DNA from 2 places in the Sporosarcina jeotgali genome. Region 2 is predicted to be linked to the other one. Evidence: predicted binding sites of a transcription regulator. Region 2 holds the regulator's gene; the other holds the start of a gene.
The links. Region 2 encodes Rex, which represses fermentation and respiration genes when NADH is low (regulators of the CRP and FNR family bind a similar motif). Its sites were predicted from a motif close to TTGTGAAATATTTCACAA; they were not measured.
Positions count from the first base shown of each region.

Region 1: a site for Rex is predicted at 3,342-3,359, ahead of PGH26_RS03275 (cytochrome c oxidase subunit 2A). Genes of this name have one in related genera too.

Region 1 is NZ_CP116341.1:721,609-729,393, forward strand. It holds gene PGH26_RS03260 (sensor domain-containing phosphodiesterase) at 1-845, shown strand, start outside; gene PGH26_RS03265 (b(o/a)3-type cytochrome-c oxidase subunit 1) at 897-2,564, opposite strand; gene PGH26_RS03270 (cytochrome c oxidase subunit II) at 2,566-3,066, opposite strand; gene PGH26_RS03275 (cytochrome c oxidase subunit 2A) at 3,091-3,234, opposite strand; gene PGH26_RS03280 (glucosamine-6-phosphate deaminase) at 3,535-4,227, shown strand; gene PGH26_RS03285 (accessory Sec system S-layer assembly protein) at 4,518-5,420, opposite strand; gene secA2 (accessory Sec system translocase SecA2) at 5,417-7,785, opposite strand, start outside.
Region 2 is NZ_CP116341.1:2,720,704-2,728,488, reverse strand. It holds gene tsaB (tRNA (adenosine(37)-N6)-threonylcarbamoyltransferase complex dimerization subunit type 1 TsaB) at 1-463, shown strand, start outside; gene rimI (ribosomal protein S18-alanine N-acetyltransferase) at 456-905, shown strand; gene tsaD (tRNA (adenosine(37)-N6)-threonylcarbamoyltransferase complex transferase subunit TsaD) at 905-1,927, shown strand; gene PGH26_RS13735 (ABC-F family ATP-binding cassette domain-containing protein) at 2,333-4,261, opposite strand; gene PGH26_RS13730 (redox-sensing transcriptional repressor Rex) at 4,390-5,040, shown strand; gene PGH26_RS13725 (twin-arginine translocase TatA/TatE family subunit) at 5,108-5,305, shown strand; gene tatC (twin-arginine translocase subunit TatC) at 5,323-6,162, shown strand; gene PGH26_RS13715 (CPBP family intramembrane glutamic endopeptidase) at 6,237-6,989, opposite strand; gene groES (co-chaperone GroES) at 7,178-7,459, shown strand; gene groL (chaperonin GroEL) at 7,512-7,785, shown strand, end outside.

The sequences.
Region 1 (7,785 bases), 1.2 Mb from region 2:
GTGCAATCTATGACCCTCATATGTATGAGCAGTGGGAAGAGGAAATGCATTCTGAGATGAATTTCGGAAAAGGGTTAGACATGAATGAGTTTCGTCTATTTTATCAGCCGCAAGTTGAAAGCTTGACGCATAAAGTGACGGGTGTCGAGGCACTCATACGATGGCAGCATCCAGAGAAAGGACTTCTGATGCCTGGAGCGTTTATCGATATCGCAGAGACTACGGGGTTTATCACACAAATCGGTGAGTGGGCAGTGAGTCAAGCCTGCCGGCAATTGAAAAGCTGGGAACAGCAAGGACTGGGATCCTTGACGATTTCCGTCAACATCTCCCCCAGACACTTTTTGCATTATTACTTCCCCGCATTTTTAAATAGCTGCATCGAGGAATATAATATTAACCCTGCAAATCTGATCATTGAAATTACCGAAAATGTTGCTATCGAAGATTCAAAGGTCGTAGAACTGCAAATTCAAAAAGTCCAAGAAATGGGCTTTCCGATATCCATTGATGACTTTGGAACAGGGTATTCCGCGTTCATTTACTTGCAGCGTTTTTCAATTCAGGAAGTGAAAATTGATCGGCAGTTTGTTTCAAAGATTGAAACCGATGTTAAGAGCCGTGCGATTGTCCGCGCGATTTTAACGCTTGCGAAGAGCCTGCATATGCATACAGTAGCTGAAGGGGTAGAAACCATCGGGCAGTTGAAACGACTGGAAGAGCTGGGATGTTTTGAAATTCAAGGGTACTATTTCAGTAAGCCGGTTCCGATAGAAGAGTTGAACAGCTGGCTTCTCGCGTCCCCTCGATTTCCATTTTTATATCTGCCTATTGAGACTGCGTAAAATGAAAACATCCGGACTTAGAGCGAAGTCGCTTTAAGTCCGGATGTTTTTTTACATTCTGCCAATCGGCCATTTGAACGGCACAGATCCTGGTGGAGAGTGTTTAATAATGTCAATCATCGGGATGGTATAAGCGAAAGCAATTAGTGCAATCGTAATACCAATCCATACATACCAGTTTTCAAGTATTTTCGGTGTTTTTTGTGCATCTTCATCTTCAGCAGCAATCGGGAATTCTTCGACGCCTCTTGGTGCAAAAAATGCAAGCTTAATGAAGATATATGTCATCAAGAGAATACCGATGAACAGGATGGTACCGCCGATTGCTTGTGCAAGCTGGTAACCGATCCAAGTATCGACCTGTGCACCGCCAGCGTATTCAGAGTACGCAGAACGACGCGGACCGCCGAGGAGGCCTTGAATGTGCATCGCCGTTGACATGATTGTCATACCAACTGTCCAAATAATCGTTTGGATGATTCCGAGTTTGTTCAATTGCTTAGTTAAACGACGGCCCGTCAAGTGGGGCACAAGCCAGTAGGCAATCCCGAAGTATGTCAAAATAACGGTTGTTGCAATCGTTAAATGGAAGTGACCTGTAATCCAAATCGTATTGTGAACAAGTGCATTCATTTGGTGGGACGCGTTAATAATACCGCCGATACCACCCGGGATGAAGGCCGCCATACCGACAAATGGCGCGAAGAACCGTACATCGCCCCATGGCAGTTTCTTGAACCAGCCGAAGAGACTGCTGAAACCTTTTTTACGTCCTGTGATCTCGAAAGTCGCAAAAATCGAGAATGCGGTCATCAAGGAAGGGATAACAACCATCATGGTCAATACGACTTGAATGAATTTCCAAGTAGGGTCAATTCCCGGCTCTGTCAGCTGGTGGTGGAACCCGACTGGAATCGAGAACATCAAGAGCAGGATGAATGCAAGACGTGCGAGTGAATCACTGAATAGTTTTCCACCGATGATTTTCGGGATAATTGCATACCAGGCCATATAAGCAGGAAGCAGCCAGAAGTACACAAGCGGGTGACCGAAGTACCAGAACAATGTACGGCTGACGAGCACGTTGATCGTTTCCGTGTATCCGAGTGACCAAGGGATGAATTGGACAACTACTGCAATCGCAACACCAAGGGATGCGATGACCCACATGAGCATGTTAATGACAACCATAAACGCAAGAAGCGGGGATTTTTCACCTTTGTGCGCTTTTTTCCAGACATACAGCTGGCGGAAGTTTGTAAACGCGCCAACCCAGCTGCCGATAATGACAAGTGCCAGACCGATATAAAAGGCAGGGTGAGCTGCAAGCGGTGCATAGAATGTATACAAAACGTTCGCTTCACCGACTAAGATTGTAACGGCAGCCATAATCGTACCGACCAGCATCATCCAGAAGGAGACCCAGCCGGCGTTCCGCTGTTTATCCGAAATTCCGACTGTTTTCCCCATAAGGGCAAACTGGAATCCTAAAATGAAGAAAGTTGTCAATACAAGTCCAAGAATCACTCCGTGAACCGTTAAAATCGTGTAGTAGTTAATGTTGAAAGGCAACGTGAATCTGCCAGAACGGACAAACGTCTGCAGAAGCCCCATAAGGCCGCCGACGAGTAATGAAACGAACGTGACATACATGAATGACATGTAGAGCCGTGCATCTTTTTTAGGGAATAAACGAAGATTATTTTCAGTTCCATCCATATTAATACACCTCTACCTTTCCAAACATCTGGTGGTGACCGATGCCGCAATATTCGTTACAGACGATTGTGAACTCGCCTTTATTTTTCATAACCGCTTCGTACCGGCTAATGTGACCAGGTTCAACCATCATGTTGACATTCGTTCCGGCAACTTGAAATCCGTGAACAACGTCTTTGGATGTAATTGTAAAGAGAACTGTGGATCCCTGTGGCACACGAATGGTCTTTACAGCCTTTTCGTCTTTATCCACGCCGAAATCGTAGTTGAATGCAGAAGCGACGATATTGACTTTATACTTACCGTCAGCAACTTCTGTCAGACCCAGGTTTTCAGGCTTGAAAGAATCATGTGCTTCCACGTTGTTCTGGTCAATCGTTTCCAAATGACTTTGAGGGTGAGTCCCTTTCCAAAATGCTGCAAATCCTATAATTAAAAGAAAAATAACTAATGATGCCATACCAAACGTAAGCCAAACTTTCTCATACTTGTGCAGATGCATAACCTCTGCCTCCTTCTTCTCTCGTTATCTTGAAATGAAAAGCCAATAAGCGCCGAACCATGCTCCTACCATCAGTACCCCGAGGATCATTACCATAATGAAGGTTCCTTTTAAGTTCGAAGATTCTTCTGATGAAGCGACTGCGTTACTTTTTTGCTTTTTTGCCATTTCAATCACCGCCTTTAAAAGCTGTTTTGTATGCTCTGTAAGAACTACTTTCATCATATAAAATCTGAGAGATTTAAATACTAGGGAAATCCCTAATACTTTAGTACGTGAGACGTATTTCACAAATTGTTCATAGTACCACCACATTTTAGACAAAAGCAAAAGTTGGAAAAATAGAAGCTTATGAAAGAGGAGATCGGGGAATAGAGTGAGGAAAGGGCTCCTGTTGACCGTAACAGTGGCACGCTTTACAATTAATGAAGAACCCACATAGAAAGTTGGTATAAGTTTATGAAAAACATTCAAACGATTGTTGTTGAAAGTAAAGAACAAGGTGCGGAAAAGATCGTTGAACTCGTACGTGAAGAACTAGAAGCAGGCAGCTTAAACGTTCTAGGACTTGCAACAGGAAGTACAATGGAGCCTGTCTATGAAAAAATGGTGGCATCTGATCTTGATTTTACAAGTGTAACTGCGTTCAATCTTGACGAATATGTTGGGATCCCCGCAACACACAAAAACAGCTATGCGTATTACATGAACCATCTTTTATTCAACGAAAAGCCATTTAAAGAGACGCATATCGAAAACGGCATGGCAGAAAATTTAGAAGAAGAATGTGTTCGTTATGAGACGCTGTTGAAAGAAAATCCGTTGGATATCCAGTTGCTTGGAATCGGTGAGAATGGACATATCGCGTTTAACGAACCGGGTACATCACCAGAATCTGTTACGCACGTTGTCGAACTGACAGAGTCAACAATTGCGGTGAACAGCCAATACTTCACAGAAGATGAAACGATGCCTGTCACTGCGTTAACAATGGGAATTTCATCAATCATGCAAGCGAAAAAACTTATCGTTGCAGCATTCGGCGAGAAAAAACGTGCAGCACTTGAAAAACTGTTCGCGGGCGAAGTGTCAACGGAATGGCCAGTGACCTATTTGCTGGATCACCCGAATGTAGTCGTCATTACTGATTTGAAGTTGTAATAGAAGAAGATTTAGGGAAGGCTGTCCAAAAGGGCAGTCTTTTTTGTTGGGGAGTAATTTTGCAATTGGAGGATGGAAGTTGTCCATCACTGGGAATGGTTTCTCCGACATATAGGGGTATTTCTTCATCACATAATGCTATTTCTCTGTCTCGGAACAAAAATTCTCCGACACGCCGACGAATTTCTCGAACACAGGACACAATTCCAATTCGTTAACGATACGCAAGGGACTCTATGAATACAAAAATCCCCCGTACAACCTCAATTGTACGGGGGAGAATCGATAAATTATGCATTTTGCTGAGGAACACGGATGGTCCAGCGAGAGAAATCCGGTTCTTCTTTAGAAACCATTTCAATTGGATAAACAAAAGTCCATGGCTTCGTTGTATTTGCACTGACAGGAAGTGAACCGATATCGAACGAACCGCTCGCAACCACTTCACCTGTTGCGTCGATCAATTCAAGCGGCAGCTTCTCGATATTAATTTGCTTGGAGTGACCGTTGCGGATGAAGACGGATGCAGCAATGCTTCCATCTTCTTGCTTTCCAACTTGGAATCCAGCGATGTTAACTTCACGCGGTTTCAACTTTGGCAGGTTCCCGACAACTTCTTCAAGTGCTGCTTTTTGCTCAGCTGGAAGGCTTGTCTCCCAAGACTCTTCTAGTTCTAGCTTGTGAGGCACCATAGACTGAACGTTGAACGCAAGTTTCCAGTTTTCTTTAGGCGGCTCTTCGACGAAGAGATTGTCTTTAGTGAAAACGAATACCCAAGGACGTGCGCTGCGCGGAGCGATTTCCCCGAGCTCACTCAAATCGAATTGTTGAGATCCAAGAGTCTTTCCGTCTTCGTCCATTAGCATTAATTCCACTTCACCAACAGTAATCGTTTGGTCTAATGATGAACGGAAAAATGCTTTGACCAAAAATTCACCTGTTGCCGGTTCAACGTCAATATCGATTCCCGACAATGAAATTTGGTTTGGTTTCAGTGTTTCTAGTTCGTTTGCAAGAAAACGGAATACGTATTCCTGTTCTTGAGGCAATTCCCATGAAGGGTGAAGGGATAGCGCTGTTTCGATATCCTCGTCTCCAGCGGGGCCGCCTGTACCGGCCATTAGTTCTTCAGAACCGATTGTGCTGTCGCTGCCTGTTTTCTCGGTCTTTTTAAATAATGAAAGAAATTTCATGAGTTAACCTCCTCTGATTGTTGTTCTTGCTGTTCTGTTAGGATTTTCATGAACTGAATGACTTCAGATGCAATATCCCTGCGCAGTTTTTGATAATGTTTGCCGAAGAGTTCCAATCCTTCGCGCTGATAAATTCGCATTGGATCTTCTTGCCCGTAAGAGCGGAGTCCAATTCCTTCTTTCAACCGTGTCATCACTTCTAGATGCTTCACCCACATTGTATCGATATGGCTCAGCATAACTTGTGGAATAAGCTGGTTCACTTGCTCATTATCCTCAAATGATTGGATGTATGCAACCAATTCGTCAAGTGGCTCCGTATAGAACTTCACGATTTGCATTGGCTTTTCAAATGTTCGCGGCAGTTCTAGCGGATTACGAAGCAGCGAATTCATCGTTCGTTCGATGCGCTCGAAATCCCACTGATCCGGAGTTTCTCCATCTGGACAGCTGTCGAAAACAACGAACTCTGTTGTTTCTTTTAACATCGTTTGCAAAAGTCCGTTTACATCATTGCGATCTAACACGTTGTCACGCAATCCGTACAAGACGTTTCGCTGATCATTAATGACATCATCCAGCTTTAAATTGTATTCACGCATTGAGTAATGAGCACCTTCAACAATACGCTGAGTCTGTTCTGTCAGCTCATTGACATCTTTGTTAAGGACTAAGCCCGTGTCATCAGTTTCGACTTTCTTTATAAATTTCTCAATATCATCTTTCGCAAAACGTTTGAACATATCGTCTTCCAGAGATAAGAAGAACCTGGATTCACCTTTGTCTCCTTGACGACCTGAACGTCCTCGAAGCTGGTTATCGACCCGTCGGCTTTCGTGCTTTTCAGTTCCAAGCACAAACAATCCGCCAAGATCTTCAACCCCGTCACCAAGGACAATATCAGTACCGCGGCCGGCCATGTTTGTAGCGACCGTAATATGTCCTTTTTGACCTGCGTTAGAGATTAAATCGACTTCCTGCTCAACACTTTTCGCATTTAACAAGTTGTAATCAAGTTTATGTTCATCCAAATACTCGACAACTTTCTCGGATTGCAAGATTGAAGTAGTTCCGACCAGTACCGGCTGCCCGACTTTGTGGCGTTCAGCTACTTCTTTTGCCATTGCTTTGTACTTTTGGTCAATTGTTTTAAAGACAAAGTCTTCCTGGTCAATCCGCTGACGGGGACGGTTTGTAGGAATTTGAATGACTTGCATGTTGTAAACTTCCCGGAACTCTTTTTCCTGCGTTTTCGCAGTCCCTGTCATCCCGCAAAGCCGCGGATACATGCGGAAATAGTTTTGGATAGTAATCTGTGCCTGAGCTTTGTTTTCATCAGTGATTGGAAGCCCTTCTTTTGCTTCAATCGCTTGATGCAAGCCATCTGACAACGTTCGTCCATCCATGATCCGGCCTGTAAACATATCGACCAATTCAATCTTTTGGTCGCGGACGATATAGTCAACGTCCCGTTTGAAAATGACATAGGCACGAACTGCTTGAATCATATAATGGTAGAGAGTTTGGTGTTCAAGGTCATATAGGTTATCAACCCCAAATGCTTTCTCCACTTTCTCAATACCTGTTTCAGTTAACGATGTCGATTTGGTTTCGTCATCAAAGTCGAAATCCACACCTTGTTTGAAACGTTTTGCCAGCCGTGCTGCAATCATATGAAGGTCCGCATCTGCCTGCATTTTACCTGCGACAATCAACGGCGTCTTCGCTTCGTCAATCAAAACACTGTCCACTTCGTCAATAATTGCGTAATGGTACGGTCGTTGAACCTTCTGGCTAATGTGCTGCGCCATATTGTCACGCAAGTAGTCAAAGCCGAACTCGGTACCGACTCCGTATGTGATATCAGCATCGTATGCTTCTTTCTTTTCAAGACCTTGCATCATCGGCACGTTCAATCCAACGCTCAAGCCGAGGAAACGATGAATTTGTCCCATCTGATCGAAGTCACGGCGAGCCAGATAGTCATTCACTGTAATGATATGAACGCCTTTACCTTCAAGGGCGCGTACATAAGAGGGAAGGGAAGCAACAAGCGTTTTACCTTCTCCTGTCGGCATTTCTGCAATGTTACCTTCTGTCAGCACCATGCCGCCGATTAACTGTACGTCAAAATGACGCATGTGAAGGACGCGTTTTGAAGCCTCGCGCACAACCGCAAATGCTTCAGGTGTAATGGCTTGAACCGTTTCACCATTCGTGAGACGTTCTTTGAATTCAACTGTTTTTTCAGCAAGCTGTTCGTCTGTTAAGTCGACATAATTGGCTTCTAATTTATTTATACGATCAACGATTTTTCGATATTTCTTAAGCTGTCGATCACTGGTTTGGTTTGATCGTTTAAAAA
Region 2 (7,785 bases):
ATGGACGCTGAAGATTCCATTAGTCGGCGTTTCCAGTTTGGAAGTCATCGCGGCGAATGCAATTCCATTTGAAGGCGTTATCTGCCCGTTGTTTGATGCGCGGAGAGAAAATGTCTATTGCGGTCTTTATCAGTCAAAGGGGGATCGATTGCATCGCATTTGGGAAGACCGTCACGGGACTCTCGAACAGTTCTTAGAGGACGTTGCTTTTATCAAGCAGCCTGTTTTGTTTATAGGGGCAGATGTAGAGATTCATAAAACAAAAATCAGTGCAACGCTTGGAGACCAAGCTGTATTTGCACCATTTCCACAACAACTTCCACGTGCATCGCAATTAATCAGTCTTGCAGAGCAACGCATACCTGCTTCAGACGTTCATCAGTTTGTTCCGAATTATCGTCGAATTCCAGAAGCTGAAGCAAATTGGATTAAAGAGCAAAAACAGGTGAAGTCCCATGATTGACTCAATTGTATATCGTCAAATGGCAGCAAAAGATATTGAAGACGTTGTGGCAACTGAAACCGAAGTTTTTACAACACCATGGTCTGCAGAAGTGTTTGCCCATGAACTGACGGGCAACGATTATGCAACCTATATTGTCGCTGAATGTGAGAATGAAGTGATTGGCCACGTAGGGATGTGGGTCATCCTTGATGAATGTCATATTACCAATGTAGCTGTCCGGAAACATCGTCAGGGATTAGGTATTGGGGAAGCGTTAATGCGCCAAGCAATGGAGCTTTGCCGAAATAATGGCGTGACAGCTATGTCACTTGAAGTCCGGGTGAGCAATGAGACAGCTAAGAATTTGTATCGCAAGCTAGGTTTTCAAGAAGGTGGAATTCGGAAAAACTATTATTCTGACGACCATGAAGATGCGCTCGTCATGTGGGTGGAGTTATGATGAAAAGAGACGTTTATATTTTAGGGATTGAAACGAGTTGCGATGAAACTGCAGCATCCATCGTGAAGAATGGAAATGAGATCATTTCCAACGTTGTTGCTTCGCAAATTGAAAGTCAAAAGCGCTTCGGCGGGGTCGTACCTGAAATTGCTTCCCGGCATCATGTAGAGGAAATTACACTCGTCATCGAGAAAGCGCTCGATGATGCAGGATTGGCTCCAAGTCAGTTAAATGCTGTAGCTGTCACGGAAGGACCAGGACTTGTCGGGGCTCTTCTAATTGGAATCAATGCAGCAAAAGCATTTGCATTCGCAAACGCGCTGCCGATTATCGGAGTACATCATATCGCAGGGCATATTTATGCGAATCAGCTCGTCCAGCCGATGGAATTCCCGCTCCTTGCACTGATTGTTTCTGGAGGACATACGGAAATGGTAATTATGCGGGAGCATGGATCATTTGAGCTCATTGGCGAGACGAGAGACGATGCTGCAGGTGAAGCGTATGATAAAGTGGCGCGTGTGTTGGGACTGCCATATCCGGGAGGCCCTCACGTTGATAAGCTGGCACTTGCGAGTGAGTCCGCAGTAGAGTTTCCAAGAGCTTGGCTGGAAGCAGACTCTTATGACTTCAGTTTTAGCGGATTGAAATCATCCGTCATTAACTATAAGCATAACTTGGAACAGCGTGGCGGTATACTGGATGCTGAGGCTGTTGCCGCAGGTTTCCAGCAGAGTGTAGTTGAAGTTCTGACAGTGAAAGCAGTAAGAGCCGCTAAAGAATATGACGTGAAGCAAGTAATTGCAGCAGGCGGTGTTTCAGCGAATAGAGGGCTTAGAAATTCATTAGAGTCGACGTTCGCCAAAGAGCATATCCCATTCAGTGTTCCGCCTATTGCGCTGTGCACAGATAATGCAGCAATGATTGCGGCTGCAGGCACACAGATGTATTTAAGTAACGTGCGGGGAGATCTATCGATGAACGGAAGACCTGGCATGCAGCTCGTATCATGGAACCAATAATAGTAACATGGAATTCGTCAAATTCAGACGATTTCCATGTTTTTTTGATACTCAGCGAATTTGGTTTGTCAATAGAGAACATTCGTACTTATGCACAATTTGTGGATAACATGTGTATAAGATGGTGTGTAGTTGATAAGTTAGGATGTGCACTTGGATAACTTTGTGGATTAAAAAGATGTTTTATGTGGACAACGTGGATAACTTTGTGAATAGTGATAAAACCGGGATTGTTAGTGTGGACAAGTTTGTGGAAAACAAGTTTAGACCGATGTCGAATTGAGGTGGACATCTGTTGACTGGTGACGGATTTTATAGTCTAATGCGGAACGCTTCTTTCATTGGAAGACACCACAGCTTTAGCACAAGAAAAAGCAGCGGAGATTTCCGCTGCTTCACGAGAAGTTAAACAGTTTCCAGTTCTTCTTGCATCATCAGCCAATCTTCAGCGTGCGTATCGTGGGTCTCTTGAAGGGAATCGATACTTGCTTGTAATTCCATGAGTTTCACATGATCATCCGCGTACTCGGGCTTAATCAGTTCTTCTTGAAGGGACGCAATTTGCTCATCCAGCTCAGCCATCTTCAATTCAGTTTGTTCAATTGCACGTTTCAAACGGCGTTCCGCCTTTTGACGTTCTTTATCCACTTCCTGAGGACGGCTTTTAATAACAGCTGTGGATTGTTTTGCAGCGAGAGATTCGGCAAGAAGCTCAGCTTGCTCTGTTTTCTTTTCGACAAAATAATCATAGTCCCCTAAGTACTCTACAGCTCCGTTTTCGCTTAAATCGAAGACTTTAGTTGCAATCCGATTAATAAAATAGCGGTCATGCGAAACAAAGAGGATGGTTCCAGGGAAGTCGTCCAATGCATTCTCAAGTACTTCTTTGCTATCAAGATCTAAATGGTTCGTCGGCTCATCCAGTACGAGTGTATTGGACTTCTCAAGCATGAGCTTTGCCAGGGAAAGGCGGGCTTTTTCACCGCCTGAAAGAGATTGAACAGGCTTGCCGACATCATCTCCTGTAAAGAGGAAGCGTCCCAGCAGCGTTCGAATATCTTTTTCGTTCATAAGTGGCCAGTCATCCCAGATTTCTTGCAGCACAGTACCGGAACCAACAAGCGTTGCCTGGTTTTGGTCATAATAGCCGAACTGTACATGAGTACCGTACCGAATATCTCCAGCTAGCAGCTCTTGGCGTTTGACGATGGTTTTCAATAACGTGGATTTGCCGACACCGTTCGGACCCAGGATGGCTATGCGGTCCTGTTTATAGACACGCATGTCAATATTCGTTGAGACAGGCTTCCCATCATACCCTACGGAAGCCTTTTCCACAGCAAGTACATCATTTCCGCTTGGACGGTCGATTGTGAATGAGAAGTTGGCGGACTTTTCATCCCCGTCAGGAGCGTCCATCCAGTCTGTCCGCTCCAATTGCTTGCGGCGGCTTTTCGCCATTTTACTTGTGGATGCACGAGCGATATTCTTTTGGATGAAATCTTCGAGCTTCGCTTTTTCACTCGATTCTTTTTCGAACATCTTACGGTCTTTCTCATAGTTCTTTGCTTTCTCGTCCAAATACGCACTGTAATTGCCTGTAAAGCGCGAGACTTTGCGTCGTGAGACCTCATATACTAATGTCACTACTTGGTCGAGGAAGTATCTATCGTGCGACACGATTAGCAGAGCCCCTTCATAGGACTTCAAATAGTTTTCTAACCAGCCAAGTGTTTCGATGTCCAGATGGTTCGTCGGTTCATCTAAAATCAGCAAATCAGGTTTGCTTAACAGCATTTTGGCTAAAGCAAGGCGTGTCTTCTGTCCGCCTGATAGTAAATCAACAGGCTTTTCATAGTCAGCGGGATAAAACCGCATTCCGTGCAATATGGAGCGGGTATCCGATTCGTACTGATAGCCACCGAGATCTTTGAACTCGACTTGAAGAGAATCATATTCGCCCATTACACGTTCTGAAGCTGCGGGGTCTCCATAGACATCTGGATCTGCCATTTGTGCTTCCAATCCGCGCAGCCGGCGTTCCATGGCTTGGAGCGGTTCGAAGACTGTCATCATTTCGTCCCACACAGATAGTTCTGTTTCGAGGCCGCTATGCTGTTCGAGATACCCGATGCGGATTCCTTTAGGGACAATAATGTCGCCAGTGTCTGCAGCAGATTCCCCGGCAATGATTTTAAGTAATGTGGATTTACCCGCGCCGTTACGGCCAACGAGCGCTACGCGATCACGATGCTGCACTTCTAATTTTACATTCTCCAATATATCAGTGCCTGAAAACGACTTCGTTACACCGTTCACTTGCAAGATTATCATCGTTTCACCTCTATTTTCATTCTACTTCAGTTTACTGGAATGGGGAGAAGGGTGCAATCACCGGCTTTACAACAGCACGCTTCTCCTGTACGATAGAAGCGATTCGATACAGCAGCAGGAGGTTTACGATGGCTGAAGAAACGGTTAAAATCCCCCAGGCAACGTCCAAACGCTTGCCGTTGTACTATCGGTTCTTACAAAATTTCGCGAATAGCGGGAAGAAACGGGTTTCTTCAAGCGAACTGAGCGAGGCGATGAAGATCGATGCAGCGACGATACGTCGTGATTTTTCGCACTTCGGTGCACTCGGCCGTAAAGGCTATGGTTACGATGTAGATTACCTCGTCAGCTTTTTTAGAAAAACACTCGACCAAGATGAAGCCACGGATGTCGCGCTAATCGGTGTGGGCAGTCTTGGACATGCATTCATGAAATACAATTTCCATAAGAATCATAATACACGCATCGTCATAGCGTTTGATCCTAAAGCGCCCCATGACGGCAAAATCATCTCGGATATACCTGTTTATCATCCAGATATGATTGAAGAAAAGTTAACGGAACTCGGAATTGACCTTGTCATTTTAACGGTGCCTTCCCGTGCTGCTCAGCAATTAACGGATCGGCTCGCGGCTGTAGGTGTTAAAGGGATTCTCAATTTCACAACAATCCGGCTAACCGTTCCACCATCGATTCGGGTCCATACAATCGACTTGTCTGTTGAACTGCAATCTCTTATTTACTTCATAAAAAATGACGTAAAAGATTCACAATTATAGGGTTGCACGAATAGTCATTTCGTGTGATATGGTGTAGAATAGACATATTCAAAGGGAGGTGTCCGGAATGTCACCAGGTATTGGAAGTCTGCTTATTATTGCTGTCATTGCCCTTCTCATTTTCGGACCGAAAAAGTTGCCTGAAATCGGCAAAGCATTCGGTTCTTCACTGCGCGAATTTAAAAACGCGACTAAAGGTCTTGTAGAAGACGACGACGCGAAAACAGATGTTAAAAAAGTGGAAGATAAGAAAGAAGTGCAATAAGTTAGGATGTCTGTCTAATGGAAGAACGTACGCTAACCATTATTGAGCATATAGAAGAAATTCGAAAACGGCTGATTACGATCGTCGTTTTCTTTGCAGTTTCAGTCATTGGCGGTTTTTTACTAGCGAAACCGCTCATTAAGTTTTTGCAGTCAAATGGACCGGCAGCGGATTTACCGCTAAACGCGTTTAACGTAATCGATCCGATTGCCATTTACTTAAAAGTGGTTGTGTTCATCGGAATCATTATTATTTTGCCAATTATCATGTACCAATTTTGGGCGTTCGTTTCCCCCGGCTTGCTGGATACGGAACGACGAGTGACGCTCAGTTATATTCCTTTTGCGTTTGTCTTGTTCCTCTCAGGAATCGCGTTTTCTTATTTTGTATTGTTGCCGTATGTCATCAAATTCATGGAGACGTTATCGGCAGATTTAGGAATTACGCAGACAATCGGCATTAATCAGTACTTTTCGTTCTTATTCCAGATTTTACTGCCGTTCGGATTCGTGTTCCAGCTTCCTGTAGTTCTACTGTTCTTGTCAAGACTCGGGTTCTTGAATCCTAATGTGCTGTCGAAGTTCCGTAAAGTCGCTTACTTCATATTGTTCGTCATTGCGGCGTTCATTACGCCTCCTGATTTAGTGTCACACTTGTTCGTGACGGTTCCGCTGTTCTTGCTGTATGAGGTGAGTATCATCATTGCTCGCGTCGGCTATAAAAAGTTCTTGAAGGCGGAAGAGAAACGGCGTGTGGAAGAAGAAGAGGCGGAACGGCTGCGGTTGTTTGCAGAGGCTAAGGCTGAGCAGCAGCGGCAGATTGACGAAGTGAATGCACGGATGAATCATCAAGATTGATCAATTGAAAAAGACTTGCTGACCGGGAAACGGTCTGGCAAGTCTTTTTTTGTTTGTCGTCTGAACATCTCCTATTAAAAGAAATGGAAGAAGGTGATAATGGATTGCTGGAGTTTTTGGAGCTCCAGTATTTTGTCATGATTGAGCATGACAATCATGACGAACCCATTCATCAGCATGTGCGAGATCATAGGGGTCCAGATGCGTTTGGATCGGTAGTAGACGTAAGAGAATACAAGTCCGGGCATTAGGTATGTCAGGATGTGCTCGAGTTCGTTATGAACGGCAGCAAAGATCAAAGCACTTACAATCGTCGCAATCCAGAAGTTTGTTTTTGTATAGATACCGCCGAATAGCACGCGGCGGAAGACGGTTTCTTCTAAAATTGGAGCGAACAGGACGATACAGATGATTAAAATCGGAGCGACAGCAGCAATTTCCGTGAGTTGTGCAGTACTCGCTGAACCTTCTGTAATGCCGATTGCTCTTTCAATGTATCCCGCAATCATTTGACCGCCCAGTGCCAAGAAGAAACCGAGAATTCCCCAAACAACGGATTTCCAAATCGATTCTTTCTTTCCTTTAAAGACGGTCCAAAACTTCTTATCGGATTGGGTAACGAGGAAAATCGCAATAATCGCGAGAATGTTCGTGACGAACAAGCCCCACGCAAATCCATTATATTTTGCAGCTTGCAGCTCGTAGCCATTGGCGGTGAAGAATGCAATCATCCCTTTAGAAATCGGGAGACTGGCAAACTGCATCGCAATGTATAAAAGAAGGATGATCAAATAGAGCATCCATGGTTTCATCGTTTTTTGCTTCACAGGAATCGATCCTTTCCATCTAAGTATTCATAAGTGTATCGGTTTTAGAAAAGAAGCGCAAAGAGTAAGTAAAAGTGATTTGTTTTACTTGCAATTCATTCGTCGATTTATTATGATATGTAGTGTATTAGCACTCCTGTTTAGTGAGTGCTAAAAAATAGAAGAACCGTTAGAGGAGGGTGTTTCATTTGTTGAAACCATTAGGTGATCGTATTGTAATTGAACTAATCGAAGTGGAAGAGAAAACGTCAAGCGGCATCGTATTGCCAGATTCCGCAAAAGAAAAGCCTCAAGAGGGTAAAGTCATTGCAGTCGGTACAGGCCGAGTTCTCGAAAACGGCCAGCGCGTCGAGCTTGAAGTAAAAGAAGGCGACCGCATCATCTTCTCAAAATATGCAGGTACTGAAGTTAAATATGAAGGTAATGACTACTTAATTTTACGTGAGAGCGACATTCTAGCAACTATCTAAGGGTGTGCATCACTTTGACAATCAAACCAAAAACAGGAGGGACTTATTCATTATGGCGAAAGAAATTAAATTCAACGAAGACGCACGCAGCGCAATGATGCGCGGTGTTGATACATTAGCAAACGCTGTAAAAGTAACACTTGGACCTAAAGGACGTAACGTAGTTCTTGAGAAAAGCTTCGGGTCACCACTTATCACGAATGACGGAGTGACGATTGCTAAAGAAATCGAACTCGAGGACGCATTTGAAAACATGGGTGCGAAACTTGTTGCTGAAGTGGCTTCTAAAACAAACGAAATCGCTGGTGATGGGACAACTACTGCAA